DNA from 4 places in the Lysinibacillus sp. FSL R7-0073 genome. Region 1 is predicted to be linked to each of the others. Evidence: a T-box and tRNA genes for the amino acid it is inferred to sense, from the RefSeq annotation. Region 1 holds a T-box; the other regions hold tRNA genes.

The links. The T-box of region 1 lies ahead of ileS (isoleucine--tRNA ligase). A T-box ahead of a tRNA ligase gene usually reads a tRNA of that ligase, here a tRNA-Ile.
Region 2: it encodes a tRNA-Ile, which carries the amino acid that the T-box ahead of ileS (isoleucine--tRNA ligase) is inferred to sense. The anticodon was not compared.
Region 3: it encodes a tRNA-Ile, which carries the amino acid that the T-box ahead of ileS (isoleucine--tRNA ligase) is inferred to sense. The anticodon was not compared.
Region 4: it encodes a tRNA-Ile, which carries the amino acid that the T-box ahead of ileS (isoleucine--tRNA ligase) is inferred to sense. The anticodon was not compared.

Annotation. Positions count from the first base shown of each region.
Region 1 is NZ_JBBPAS010000001.1:1,039,542-1,042,723, forward strand. It holds gene MKY88_RS04920 (YlmH family RNA-binding protein) at 1-177, shown strand, start outside; gene MKY88_RS04925 (DivIVA domain-containing protein) at 273-797, shown strand; T-box leader at 898-1,125, shown strand; gene ileS (isoleucine--tRNA ligase) at 1,238-3,182, shown strand, end outside.
Region 2 is NZ_JBBPAS010000001.1:3,724,443-3,727,624, reverse strand. It holds gene MKY88_RS18700 (cysteine desulfurase family protein) at 1-106, shown strand, start outside; rRNA gene rrf (5S ribosomal RNA) at 354-469, shown strand; tRNA gene MKY88_RS18690 (tRNA-Val) at 480-555, shown strand; tRNA gene MKY88_RS18685 (tRNA-Thr) at 559-634, shown strand; tRNA gene MKY88_RS18680 (tRNA-Lys) at 643-718, shown strand; tRNA gene MKY88_RS18675 (tRNA-Leu) at 742-826, shown strand; tRNA gene MKY88_RS18670 (tRNA-Gly) at 863-937, shown strand; tRNA gene MKY88_RS18665 (tRNA-Leu) at 943-1,031, shown strand; tRNA gene MKY88_RS18660 (tRNA-Arg) at 1,038-1,114, shown strand; tRNA gene MKY88_RS18655 (tRNA-Pro) at 1,124-1,200, shown strand; tRNA gene MKY88_RS18650 (tRNA-Ala) at 1,218-1,293, shown strand; tRNA gene MKY88_RS18645 (tRNA-Met) at 1,320-1,393, shown strand; tRNA gene MKY88_RS18640 (tRNA-Ile) at 1,401-1,477, shown strand; tRNA gene MKY88_RS18635 (tRNA-Ser) at 1,493-1,585, shown strand; tRNA gene MKY88_RS18630 (tRNA-Met) at 1,637-1,711, shown strand; tRNA gene MKY88_RS18625 (tRNA-Asp) at 1,715-1,790, shown strand; tRNA gene MKY88_RS18620 (tRNA-Phe) at 1,843-1,918, shown strand; tRNA gene MKY88_RS18615 (tRNA-Gly) at 1,924-1,997, shown strand; tRNA gene MKY88_RS18610 (tRNA-Ile) at 1,999-2,072, shown strand; tRNA gene MKY88_RS18605 (tRNA-Asn) at 2,080-2,156, shown strand; tRNA gene MKY88_RS18600 (tRNA-Ser) at 2,167-2,257, shown strand; tRNA gene MKY88_RS18595 (tRNA-Glu) at 2,260-2,331, shown strand; gene MKY88_RS18590 (ABC transporter ATP-binding protein) at 2,452-3,182, opposite strand, start outside.
Region 3 is NZ_JBBPAS010000001.1:255,159-258,340, reverse strand. It holds gene MKY88_RS01280 (hypothetical protein) at 1-401, opposite strand, end outside; gene MKY88_RS01275 (nitric oxide synthase oxygenase) at 467-1,513, opposite strand; tRNA gene MKY88_RS01270 (tRNA-Glu) at 1,849-1,920, opposite strand; tRNA gene MKY88_RS01265 (tRNA-Asn) at 1,922-1,998, opposite strand; tRNA gene MKY88_RS01260 (tRNA-Ile) at 2,006-2,079, opposite strand; tRNA gene MKY88_RS01255 (tRNA-Gly) at 2,084-2,157, opposite strand; tRNA gene MKY88_RS01250 (tRNA-Phe) at 2,164-2,239, opposite strand; tRNA gene MKY88_RS01245 (tRNA-Ser) at 2,244-2,336, opposite strand; tRNA gene MKY88_RS01240 (tRNA-Ala) at 2,350-2,425, opposite strand; tRNA gene MKY88_RS01235 (tRNA-Pro) at 2,435-2,511, opposite strand; tRNA gene MKY88_RS01230 (tRNA-Arg) at 2,527-2,603, opposite strand; tRNA gene MKY88_RS01225 (tRNA-Lys) at 2,622-2,694, opposite strand; tRNA gene MKY88_RS01220 (tRNA-Gln) at 2,708-2,782, opposite strand; tRNA gene MKY88_RS01215 (tRNA-His) at 2,792-2,867, opposite strand; tRNA gene MKY88_RS01210 (tRNA-Trp) at 2,911-2,984, opposite strand; tRNA gene MKY88_RS01205 (tRNA-Tyr) at 2,989-3,072, opposite strand; tRNA gene MKY88_RS01200 (tRNA-Thr) at 3,080-3,155, opposite strand; tRNA gene MKY88_RS01195 (tRNA-Asp) at 3,166-3,182, opposite strand, start outside.
Region 4 is NZ_JBBPAS010000001.1:3,731,858-3,735,039, forward strand. It holds gene nadA (quinolinate synthase NadA) at 1-326, shown strand, start outside; gene MKY88_RS18720 (VOC family protein) at 467-883, shown strand; tRNA gene MKY88_RS18725 (tRNA-Glu) at 959-1,030, opposite strand; tRNA gene MKY88_RS18730 (tRNA-Ser) at 1,033-1,123, opposite strand; tRNA gene MKY88_RS18735 (tRNA-Asn) at 1,134-1,210, opposite strand; tRNA gene MKY88_RS18740 (tRNA-Ile) at 1,218-1,291, opposite strand; tRNA gene MKY88_RS18745 (tRNA-Gly) at 1,293-1,366, opposite strand; tRNA gene MKY88_RS18750 (tRNA-Phe) at 1,372-1,447, opposite strand; tRNA gene MKY88_RS18755 (tRNA-Asp) at 1,500-1,575, opposite strand; tRNA gene MKY88_RS18760 (tRNA-Met) at 1,579-1,653, opposite strand; tRNA gene MKY88_RS18765 (tRNA-Ser) at 1,705-1,797, opposite strand; tRNA gene MKY88_RS18770 (tRNA-Ile) at 1,813-1,889, opposite strand; tRNA gene MKY88_RS18775 (tRNA-Met) at 1,897-1,970, opposite strand; tRNA gene MKY88_RS18780 (tRNA-Ala) at 1,997-2,072, opposite strand; tRNA gene MKY88_RS18785 (tRNA-Pro) at 2,090-2,166, opposite strand; tRNA gene MKY88_RS18790 (tRNA-Arg) at 2,176-2,252, opposite strand; tRNA gene MKY88_RS18795 (tRNA-Leu) at 2,259-2,347, opposite strand; tRNA gene MKY88_RS18800 (tRNA-Gly) at 2,353-2,427, opposite strand; tRNA gene MKY88_RS18805 (tRNA-Leu) at 2,464-2,548, opposite strand; tRNA gene MKY88_RS18810 (tRNA-Lys) at 2,572-2,647, opposite strand; tRNA gene MKY88_RS18815 (tRNA-Thr) at 2,656-2,731, opposite strand; tRNA gene MKY88_RS18820 (tRNA-Val) at 2,735-2,810, opposite strand; rRNA gene rrf (5S ribosomal RNA) at 2,821-2,936, opposite strand; rRNA gene MKY88_RS18830 (23S ribosomal RNA) at 3,125-3,182, opposite strand, start outside.

The DNA of each region.
Region 1 (3,182 bases):
ACTGGTAAAAAAGTGCGTGTAAATTGGACAGAGCGTGATGCCGTTGCTTTTGAATTACAAGAAGGGGATATTTTATCGATAAGAGGGAGCGGTCGTATGAAAATAATTATGACAGAAGGCCGTACAAAAAAAGATAAAATCCGTATACAAGTCGGTCGATTGGCCCAAAAAAGCTAAAAGAAAAGTAAATTTCATTAATTTATACTGCTAAGTTGTCGGAAGAATTGTATAATAGGAAATACGAATGTACACGAAAAGGAGAGAAGGATAGTATGCCATTATCACCTATTGATATACATAATAAGGAGTTTACAAAAGCTTTCAGAGGATATGCTGAAGATGAAGTAAATGAATTTTTAGATCAAATCATTAAAGACTATGAAATTTTGCTGCGCGAAAAAAAAGAGGTTGATAAGCAACTAGAAATGGCCTTAGAACAAGCGAGGCATTTTAGCTCTTTAGAAGAAACTTTACAAAAATCTATTGTGGTTGCACAAGAAGCTGCAGATGAAGTACGTAGAAATTCTCAAAAAGAGGCAAAGCTTATCGTCAAAGAAGCAGAGAAAAATGCTGATCGAATCGTTAATGATGCTTTAACGAAAGCACGTAAGGTTACAATTGAAATTGATGAGCTTAAAAAACAATCTAAGGTGTTCCGTAATCGTTTCAAAATGCTTGTTGAAGCCCAGCTTGATTTATTAAATGCAGACGATTGGGATCATTTGCTTCAGTATGATATCGATTTAACAGAAATTCAAGCATCTGTAGATGAAGCGCAAGAAGCAGAAGATATGTAACTCTCCTTTTCATGGAGAGGATCAAATTTAAATGAAGCTTGACGCGATTGTTTGAATTTCATATACTTTGTAATAGTAATTATTTTGTACAGACATATGCATAGAAGCAGAGACGAAGACAGTATTTGTTAGGCGTGGTGAAGCGATTTGGGGATAGTGGAAGCCCAAACAAGCAACTAACAATGAACATCACTTCTGAGCTAAATAACTGAAAAAAGTAAGTTATTTCGTGATGCACGACGTTAATGTGCTTGAAAGAGGTAGTGCAATCTATTGGATTGTGCTACAAGTAGGGTGGTACCGCGAGTAGAAGCTTCTCGTCCCTTAGTGGATGAGGGCTTTTTTTATTTGTCCGCGAATTGTTTCAGAAAAGTTAGCCCATAACTGTCGTATGAGAAGAGTGTCGATATGCTTGATGTAAAATAAAGGAGGATTTTTTTATGGTGGAATACAAAGATACTTTATTAATGCCAAAAACGGATTTCCCAATGCGTGGAAATTTACCAGCAAATGAACCAAAAATGCAAGATAAATGGAATGAGATGGATATTAACAAATTACAGATGGAGCGTACAGAAGGTCGTCCTGAATATGTACTTCATGATGGCCCTCCGTATGCAAATGGTGATATTCATATTGGACATGCATTGAATAAAGTATTAAAGGATATGATTACACGTCATCGTTCAATGACTGGTTACCATGTTAATTATATTCCTGGCTGGGATACGCATGGTCTACCTATCGAACAAGCATTGACAAATAAAGGTGTCAAACGTAAAGAAATGTCAGTAGCAGCTTTCCGTCAACTTTGTGAAGAATATGCATATGAGCAAATTGACAATCAACGAAATCAATTCCGTCGTTTAGGGATCCGTGGTAATTGGGAAAATCCTTATATTACATTGAAACCTGAGTTTGAAGCTCGTCAAATTGAAGTATTCGGAAAGATGGCGGAAAAAGGATATATTTATAAAGGTTTAAAACCAGTATATTGGTCACCGTCTTCTGAATCTGCTCTTGCTGAAGCAGAAATTGAATATAAAGATATTAAATCGCCTTCCATTTATGTAAGCTTTGCTATTAAAGATGCAAAAGGTGTTGTACCAGCAGATGCTAAATTTGTTATTTGGACAACAACTCCTTGGACATTACCAGCAAACTTAGGGATTTCTTTAAATCCTGAGTTCGTTTATGTTGTCGTTGCAGTAGCAAATAAAAAATTCATCATTGCAAAAGATTTATTAGAAACTGTGGCAACTGCTCTTGAATGGGAAGCATATGAAGTTGTTCAAGAAGTGAAGGGTGAAGCATTAGATCGTATTGTCGCTCAACATCCTTTCTATGATCGTGATTCACTTGTAATGGTAGGGGAACATGTTACTGCTGACGCAGGTACTGGCTGTGTTCACACGGCTCCAGGACACGGGGAAGACGATTATCATATTAGTAAGCAATATGGCTTAGACATTCTTAGCCCACTTGATAATAGTGGCTGCTATACGGATGAAGCACCTGGGTTTGAGGGCGTCTTTTATAATGATGCCAATAAACTAGTTACAGAAAAGCTAAAAGAAGTAGATGCATTAGAAAGTCTTGGTTTCATTTCACACTCATACCCACATGATTGGCGTACAAAAAAACCAGTTATTTATCGTGCCACACCGCAATGGTTTGCGTCTGTTGAAGCGTTCCGTGGAGAGCTATTAGAGGCTGTTAAAGCAACTGCATTTACACCAGCTTGGGGAGAAACACGTCTTTACAATATGATTCGTGACCGTGGAGATTGGGTAATTTCTCGTCAGCGTGCTTGGGGTGTACCAATTCCAATTTTCTACGCTGAAAATGGTGAACCAATTATTACATCTGAAACAATTAGCCATATCTCAGCACTATTCCGTGAACATGGCTCAAATATTTGGTTCCAAAAAACAGCAAAAGAGTTGTTACCAGAAGGCTTTACACATCCGGGTAGCCCGAACGGTGAATTTACAAAAGAAAATGATATTATGGACGTATGGTTCGACTCAGGTTCTTCACACCAAGGTGTACTTGTAGAACGTGGCATGAAATACCCTGCTGATCTATATTTAGAAGGCTCTGACCAACACCGTGGATGGTTTAACTCTTCTCTTATTACATCAGTAGCTATTAACGGCTTTGCACCATATAAAGGACTTTTAACGCATGGTTTCGTTCTTGATGGTGAAGGTCGTAAAATGAGTAAATCATTAGGGAATGTCATCATTCCACAAAAGGTAATGGATCAATATGGAGCAGATATTCTTCGTCTATGGGTTGCTTCTGTAGACTATACTGCTGACGTGCGAATTTCTATGGATATGTTGAAGCAAGTATCAGAAGTATATCGTAAAATTCGTAACA
Region 2 (3,182 bases), 2.7 Mb from region 1:
GAATTATTCACAGGAAGCGGCACGCCAATTCTTTAGAATATCTTTCGGAGATTCAACAACATTTAAAGAAATTGATAGATTGACTATGGAACTTGCTACTATTTAGTAGAAAGTTTTAAGCAAGATATAAGCTGAAAATATATAGATAAAAAATAATTGTTTTCTTTTGAAACAACTATTGATATAATATTTTGCAGGGCAATATTTTCTCTTACTTAACAAAAATATCTCTTAAAAGTAATAATTTCTTTTTTTTATAAAAAAGTATTGCACAATATGAGAAAACGTTATACAATAATTCTTGTCTTGAAGGACAGGTAAATAACTTCAAAACAAGATACATAATAAAGCAGTCTAGTGATGATGGCAAAGAGGTCACACCCGTTCCCATACCGAACACGGAAGTTAAGCTCTTTAGCGCCGATGGTAGTTGGGGGCTTCCCCCTGTGAGAGTAGGACGTCGCTAGGCATAATACCCAGGAGGATTAGCTCAGCTGGGAGAGCATCTGCCTTACAAGCAGAGGGTCGGCGGTTCGAGCCCGTCATCCTCCACCATTTGCCGGTTTAGCTCAGCAGGTAGAGCAACTGACTTGTAATCAGTAGGTCGTGGGTTCGATTCCTATAGCCGGCACCATTTCAGACGAGCCATTAGCTCAGTTGGTAGAGCATCTGACTTTTAATCAGAGGGTCGAAGGTTCGAGTCCTTCATGGCTCACCATTTATAAGTACCAACCATATTAAGCGGGTGTGGCGGAATTGGCAGACGCACTAGACTTAGGATCTAGCGCCGCAAGGCGTGGGGGTTCGACTCCCTTCACCCGCACCATTTTTCAATATGCCAGATAAAAAAACTTATGCACATGCGGAAGTAGTTCAGTGGTAGAACACCACCTTGCCAAGGTGGGGGTCGCGAGTTCGAACCTCGTCTTCCGCTCCAAATGTGCCGGGGTGGCGGAACTGGCAGACGCACAGGACTTAAAATCCTGCGGTAGGTGACTACCGTACCGGTTCGATTCCGGTCCTCGGCACCATTTTATGCGCCCGTAGCTCAATTGGATAGAGCGTCTGACTACGGATCAGAAGGTTATGGGTTCGACTCCTGTCGGGCGCGCCATAAAACGAACGGGAAGTAGCTCAGCTTGGTAGAGCACTTGGTTTGGGACCAAGGGGTCGCAGGTTCGAATCCTGTCTTCCCGACCATTTCCAAAAAATATTATGGGGCCTTAGCTCAGCTGGGAGAGCGCCTGCCTTGCACGCAGGAGGTCAGCGGTTCGATCCCGCTAGGCTCCACCATAGTAATTAACCAGTATAAAGATCCTGGCGGCGTAGCTCAGCTGGCTAGAGCGTACGGTTCATACCCGTAAGGTCGGGGGTTCGATCCCCTCTGCCGCCATCTTAAAGGACCTTTAGCTCAGTTGGTTAGAGCAGACGGCTCATAACCGTCCGGTCGCAGGTTCGAGTCCTGCAAGGTCCACCATTTATATATTGTTACGGAGGTATACCCAAGTCTGGCTGAAGGGATCGGTCTTGAAAACCGACAGGCGGGTAACACCGCGCGGGGGTTCGAATCCCTCTACCTCCTCCAGTTTATATTCATAAATGGTGCTTTAAAAACTCGAAAAGACAATAAGATTATCGCGGGGTGGAGCAGTGGTAGCTCGTCGGGCTCATAACCCGAAGGTCGTTGGTTCAAATCCGGCCCCCGCAACCAAATGGTCCCGTGGTGTAGCGGTTAACATGCCTGCCTGTCACGCAGGAGATCGCCGGTTCGATCCCGGTCGGGACCGCCATTTTTTATAGACATGAGAAGCAAAGAGTGAGCAAGCTTAGCATGGACGAAATGGGTCAGTAGCTCAGTTGGTAGAGCATTAGATTGAAGCTCTAAGTGTCGGCGGTTCGATTCCGTCCTGACCCACCATTTATGCGGGTGTAGTTTAATGGTAAAACCTCAGCCTTCCAAGCTGATGTCGTGGGTTCGATTCCCATCACCCGCTCCAAGGGCCTATAGCTCAGCTGGTTAGAGCGCACGCCTGATAAGCGTGAGGTCGATGGTTCGAGTCCATTTAGGCCCATCATTATTCCGAAGTAGCTCAGTTGGTAGTAGCACCTGACTGTTAATCAGGTTGTCGCAGGTTCGAGTCCTGCCTTCGGAGCCATTTTTTTTGTGGGGAAGTACTCAAGAGGCTGAAGAGGCGCCCCTGCTAAGGGTGTAGGTCGGGTAACCGGCGCGAGGGTTCAAATCCCTCCTTCTCCGCCATGGGCCCGTTGGTCAAGTGGTTAAGACACCGCCCTTTCACGGCGGTAACACGGGTTCGAATCCCGTACGGGTCATACTAAGTACAGTAGATGAATTTACATCTACTGTACTTTTTTTATGAGCTGAAAAGAAAAAGTAACAAGAAAGCCTTCGCCAGATAATGAATCTGCGAAGGCTCGTTGTTTTTTGAAGACTTACGTAATATTTCGTCCTTTACCATAAGGAATACATAAAGGTGTTCCAAAGATAGGATCTGATGTCATTTGACATTCAAGATCAAATACATGGCTAACTAATTCTGTTGTCATGATCTCTTCAGGCTTACCTTGACGATAAACTCCACGATCACGCACAGTAATGATATGATCAGCATAACGACAAGCGAGATTTATATCATGTAAGACCATAATAATTGTTCGCTTTTGCAGTTGATTTAATTCAAATAATAAATCTAGCACTTCTATTTGATGAGTTAGATCTAGATAGGTTGTAGGCTCATCTAACAGAATAATATCTGTATCTTGAGCGAGTGTCATAGCAATCCATGCACGTTGACGTTGCCCACCTGATAGCTCGTCCACTGGTCTATCTTGTAATTGCTCCGTTCCTGTAGCTTTTAAGGCATTTAGCACAATTTCCTCATCTTTCACCGTCCATTGCTGGCGCCAACTTTGATAAGGAAATCGCCCTTGTTTAACAAGCTGTAGGACCGTTAAGCCTTCTGGTGCTACTGGTGATTGAGGAAGAATAGAAAGGTTTTTAGCTACTTGCTTTGTAGATAGTTTAAAAATATCTTCGCCATCTAATAAAACAGATCCCTTTTTTGGTTTTAATAATCGAGCAATGGAGCGTAGAAGTGTAGATTTACCACAGCCATTCGCTCCAATCAAGACAGTAATTTCATTCAAAGGGATAGATAAATTGA
Region 3 (3,182 bases), 780 kb from region 1:
CCTAAAAAAGCTTCCTGTTCATAGCCTCTAGGCGTATCTTCCTCCCACTCAAGCTCATCATCCTCTTCATTTTCCATCCATAAATATTTCGTATCCAAAAGCTCCAGCATCGTTGAAACGTTACGTGTTGAATCATGATAATCCTCAGTTATTGCATGAGCCACAGCCAAATAAAGCTCTATTTCTGCTAAGGTGACTTCCTCCACATTTTTACTTGAAAGCTTTTGTAAAAGAATAAGCAAAACCCATGGCGTCACCTGCCAGAGTGTTCCTTGATGTTCAATTAGTTCAGTCAGCTCATGATATTGTTCCTGTTCAATTAGACGAGGAATGTCTGTTCCTCTGCCATAAGGTGTCGTCAATTGTTGCCAAGGGATATTCGAAATATTTTGGTTCAACATCTTGAATTGCCCCTTTCCCCAAAAGGTACTTAGGAGCTGTTAGTTTATGAACAACTCCTTTAAAGTTAATAACATGGTTTTTGATAAAAATAATTGGGCGTATGATAAGTATTTATATAAGGCTTATGGAATATATGAGTGGTCGCAGGGGAAAGTGGTGGGATTAACCATGTCCAGTTACCTGTAACTTCTCGCCCTGCCAATCTCTCAGCTTCCTCAAATAATTTAAACTGCTGAGCAGCAGTATGATGATCTACAATGCTCACTCCATCCTCTTTAAAAGAATGTAGGACAGCAATATTGAGCTCCACTAATGCACGGTCACGCCATAGAGAAGCTTGTTTGGTTGTATCCAGATTAAATATTCCCGCAATAGCTGGCAGCGTATTATACCGGTCATGATCGGCTAAATTGCGTGCCCCAATTTCAGTCCCCATATACCAGCCATTAAATGGAGCTGCTTGAAAATCAATGCCAGCCATTTGAAAACGCATACTCGAAATAATAGGAACAGCATACCATTTCAACTCTAATTTCTCCACAGCTTCCAATTCCGGATGACGTATTGGAACCTCTAAAATATACTTGGCAGGAATCGTAAATAGCTGGGGAGCACGTCCGTCTACCTGTATGACGAGTGGTAACACATCAAACGGCGTACGCTCGCCTTTCCAGCCCATCGATTCGCATATTTTTGTAAAAGTGATGGAATGTGCATCACCAATAATGCCCTCTTCTGTTTCGTAGCCTGCGTAACGAATTAGCTGATGATTCCAAATTCGTACTCTGTCAGTTGCAAACACTGTTATAGTTGGACGAATTTTCCCATGATTAGTGGCATACTCAATATGCTCTAGTAACTTTTGAAAAATGCCCTGTTCATCTAAAACTTCTCGTGCATCTACTACATGCAATGATTGCCAAAACAACCGTCCAATACATTTATTGCTATTTCGCCATGCAACTCGTGCACCAAAAACTAGCTCTTCTGTTGTAGGCTTATATTCCCCTGCTCTTTTAATCTGCTGTAATCTATTTTCTAACCAAAGTTTGGATTCATTTTGTTCAAGCTGGTATTGATTTAAAAAACTTTGTATCTCCTGTATATTCATATCGATTCCTCCACTTATCCTCATATTAGGGGAACAAGGCAATAAGCACCATGAAAATAGTTAATGAAAAAACATACATATTGCATATATGAAATAGTTTGTTCAAATTTAGTAGGAAGCATCGCTCCAGATAGTTTGAATTGAATTGAATTGTAGTACTCCTTTAAACGAGCCTATAAAAAAGAAAGGGATTATTAGCATTTGGGAGAAGGAAATGAATTTAGACCTAACATTCAAAAGCTACAAAACCTTATCAAAGGATTTTTAGCTTTTAAACATGTTTATGAAAAGACATAGAAAAAAGCATGTAGCACACAACTGTGCTACATGCTTGATGACCCGTACGGGATTCGAACCCGTGTTACCGCCGTGAAAGGGCGGTGTCTTAACCACTTGACCAACGGGCCGTGGCTCCGAAGGCAGGACTCGAACCTGCGACAACCTGATTAACAGTCAGGTGCTACTACCAACTGAGCTACTTCGGAATAATGATGGGCCTAAATGGACTCGAACCATCGACCTCACGCTTATCAGGCGTGCGCTCTAACCAGCTGAGCTATAGGCCCATTTTGGAGCGGGTGATGAGAATCGAACTCACGACATCAGCTTGGAAGGCTGAGGTTTTACCATTAAACTACACCCGCAAATAATGGTGGGTCAGGACGGAATCGAACCGCCGACACTTAGAGCTTCAATCTAATGCTCTACCAACTGAGCTACTGACCCGAAATGGAGGAGGTAGAGGGATTCGAACCCCCGCGCGGTGTTACCCGCCTGTCGGTTTTCAAGACCGATCCCTTCAGCCAGACTTGGGTATACCTCCAAAAATATAAAAATGGTGGAGCCTAGCGGGATCGAACCGCTGACCTCCTGCGTGCAAGGCAGGCGCTCTCCCAGCTGAGCTAAGGCCCCATTTATAGATGGTCGGAATGACAGGATTCGAACCTACGACCCCTTGGTCCCAAACCAAGTGCTCTACCAAGCTGAGCTACATTCCGAAAACATAAATAAATTGGCGCGCCCGACAGGAGTCGAACCCATAACCTTCTGATCCGTAGTCAGACGCTCTATCCAATTGAGCTACGGGCGCTAAATTAATTAAAAATGATGAGCCATGAAGGACTCGAACCTTCGACCCTCTGATTAAAAGTCAGATGCTCTACCAACTGAGCTAATGGCTCGTATAAGAAAAAATGGCTGGGGTACTAGGATTCGAACCTAGGCATGACGGAATCAAAATCCGTTGCCTTACCGCTTGGCTATACCCCAATTTTAAAATGGGGCGACTGATGGGAATCGAACCCACGAATGTCGGAACCACAATCCGATGCGTTAACCACTTCGCCACAACCGCCACTATATAATAACAGCCATATATGTACGAGTACCTTTATACCTGGCAGGGGCAGTAGGAATCGAACCCACACCAAAGGTTTTGGAGACCTCTATTCTACCGTTGAACTATGCCCCTAAAATGGTGGAGGGGGACGGATTCGAACCGCCGAACCCTAAGGAGCGGATTTACAGTCCGCCGCGTTTAGCCACTTCGCTACCCCTCCAAGGGAATGGTGCCGGCGATAGGAGTCGAACCCACGACCTACTGATTACAAGTCAGTTGCTCTACCAACTGAGCTACACCGGCAATAAAAAAATGGCGGTCCCGACCGGG
Region 4 (3,182 bases), 2.7 Mb from region 1:
GTGAGGTTGTAGACGCGGCTGATGATGCTGGCTCAACTAAGTACATTATTGATACAATTAATCAAGCACCTAGTGGATCTGCATGGGCAATAGGGACAGAAATGAATCTGGTCAATCGTATTATAAAGCAGCATCCAGATAAACAGATCATCTCTTTAAATGAAAACTTTTGTCCTTGCCTAACGATGAATCGCATTGATCTCCCCCATTTACTATGGTGCTTAGAAAGTATTGAACAAGGTCAACCACATAACCGTATTCAAGTTGATGGTCATACTAGCACTGAAGCTCTTAGTTCTCTGGAAAGAATGTTAGCAAGAAGATGAATTATGATTTTAAAGCAGAGATGTTGTAAAAAACAATATTTCTGCTTTTTATTTGCTCATAGAATTAAGTATCCGGGTTATCTTCTGAAATTGACACCCATTTATTTTTTATGATAATGTCGATTTGGAGGTGATAAGAAATGTCTTTTCAATCGAAAAATATTTTCATTAATTTACCAGTCAAAAATGTAAAGAAATCCACGTCGTTTTTTCAGGAGTTAGGTTTTGAGTTCAATCAACAATTCAGTGATGAAACGACTTCCTCAATGATTATTAGTGAAAATATTTTTGCTTTACTAATGGTCGAAGATCGTTTCAAAGGATTTAGTAACAAGGAAATAACGGATACTTCTGTTTCTGCGGAAGCAATTTTATGTCTATCTGCAGAAAATCGGGAGCAAGTAGATCAGCTAGTAAATAAGGCACTTGCCTCCGGGGGTAAACCTTATAGTGATCCACAAGATCATGGATTTATGTATGGCTGGGGTTTTCAAGATTTAGATGGGCATATTTGGGAAGTTGTTTATATGGATGAACATGCAATAAATCAAGAGTAAATCGTTTATCTTACATTAGTTTTCTATAAAAAAAACAGTAGACGCAAATGCATCTACTGTTTTTTGTTTTTTGTATGACCCGTACGGGATTCGAACCCGTGTTACCGCCGTGAAAGGGCGGTGTCTTAACCACTTGACCAACGGGCCCATGGCGGAGAAGGAGGGATTTGAACCCTCGCGCCGGTTACCCGACCTACACCCTTAGCAGGGGCGCCTCTTCAGCCTCTTGAGTACTTCCCCACAAAAAAAATGGCTCCGAAGGCAGGACTCGAACCTGCGACAACCTGATTAACAGTCAGGTGCTACTACCAACTGAGCTACTTCGGAATAATGATGGGCCTAAATGGACTCGAACCATCGACCTCACGCTTATCAGGCGTGCGCTCTAACCAGCTGAGCTATAGGCCCTTGGAGCGGGTGATGGGAATCGAACCCACGACATCAGCTTGGAAGGCTGAGGTTTTACCATTAAACTACACCCGCATAAATGGTGGGTCAGGACGGAATCGAACCGCCGACACTTAGAGCTTCAATCTAATGCTCTACCAACTGAGCTACTGACCCATTTCGTCCATGCTAAGCTTGCTCACTCTTTGCTTCTCATGTCTATAAAAAATGGCGGTCCCGACCGGGATCGAACCGGCGATCTCCTGCGTGACAGGCAGGCATGTTAACCGCTACACCACGGGACCATTTGGTTGCGGGGGCCGGATTTGAACCAACGACCTTCGGGTTATGAGCCCGACGAGCTACCACTGCTCCACCCCGCGATAATCTTATTGTCTTTTCGAGTTTTTAAAGCACCATTTATGAATATAAACTGGAGGAGGTAGAGGGATTCGAACCCCCGCGCGGTGTTACCCGCCTGTCGGTTTTCAAGACCGATCCCTTCAGCCAGACTTGGGTATACCTCCGTAACAATATATAAATGGTGGACCTTGCAGGACTCGAACCTGCGACCGGACGGTTATGAGCCGTCTGCTCTAACCAACTGAGCTAAAGGTCCTTTAAGATGGCGGCAGAGGGGATCGAACCCCCGACCTTACGGGTATGAACCGTACGCTCTAGCCAGCTGAGCTACGCCGCCAGGATCTTTATACTGGTTAATTACTATGGTGGAGCCTAGCGGGATCGAACCGCTGACCTCCTGCGTGCAAGGCAGGCGCTCTCCCAGCTGAGCTAAGGCCCCATAATATTTTTTGGAAATGGTCGGGAAGACAGGATTCGAACCTGCGACCCCTTGGTCCCAAACCAAGTGCTCTACCAAGCTGAGCTACTTCCCGTTCGTTTTATGGCGCGCCCGACAGGAGTCGAACCCATAACCTTCTGATCCGTAGTCAGACGCTCTATCCAATTGAGCTACGGGCGCATAAAATGGTGCCGAGGACCGGAATCGAACCGGTACGGTAGTCACCTACCGCAGGATTTTAAGTCCTGTGCGTCTGCCAGTTCCGCCACCCCGGCACATTTGGAGCGGAAGACGAGGTTCGAACTCGCGACCCCCACCTTGGCAAGGTGGTGTTCTACCACTGAACTACTTCCGCATGTGCATAAGTTTTTTTATCTGGCATATTGAAAAATGGTGCGGGTGAAGGGAGTCGAACCCCCACGCCTTGCGGCGCTAGATCCTAAGTCTAGTGCGTCTGCCAATTCCGCCACACCCGCTTAATATGGTTGGTACTTATAAATGGTGAGCCATGAAGGACTCGAACCTTCGACCCTCTGATTAAAAGTCAGATGCTCTACCAACTGAGCTAATGGCTCGTCTGAAATGGTGCCGGCTATAGGAATCGAACCCACGACCTACTGATTACAAGTCAGTTGCTCTACCTGCTGAGCTAAACCGGCAAATGGTGGAGGATGACGGGCTCGAACCGCCGACCCTCTGCTTGTAAGGCAGATGCTCTCCCAGCTGAGCTAATCCTCCTGGGTATTATGCCTAGCGACGTCCTACTCTCACAGGGGGAAGCCCCCAACTACCATCGGCGCTAAAGAGCTTAACTTCCGTGTTCGGTATGGGAACGGGTGTGACCTCTTTGCCATCATCACTAGACTATAGTCGGCTTTCAATATACTTCGCATTTCTTCGTCAGCTTCTGTCGTTCAGTCAGTCACGTACTTGAGTACGCTCCTTCCCTCTCTCCATTGCTTCCTTGAACTACTCGTATCTTGAAACCCTTCATAAAAGAAATTATTCTTTCAAAACTGGATAAACGGTTCATTGAATGCTTCAAACTTTTTTTGGTTAAGTCCTCGATCGATTAGTATTCGTCAGCTCCATGTGTCACCACACTTCCAC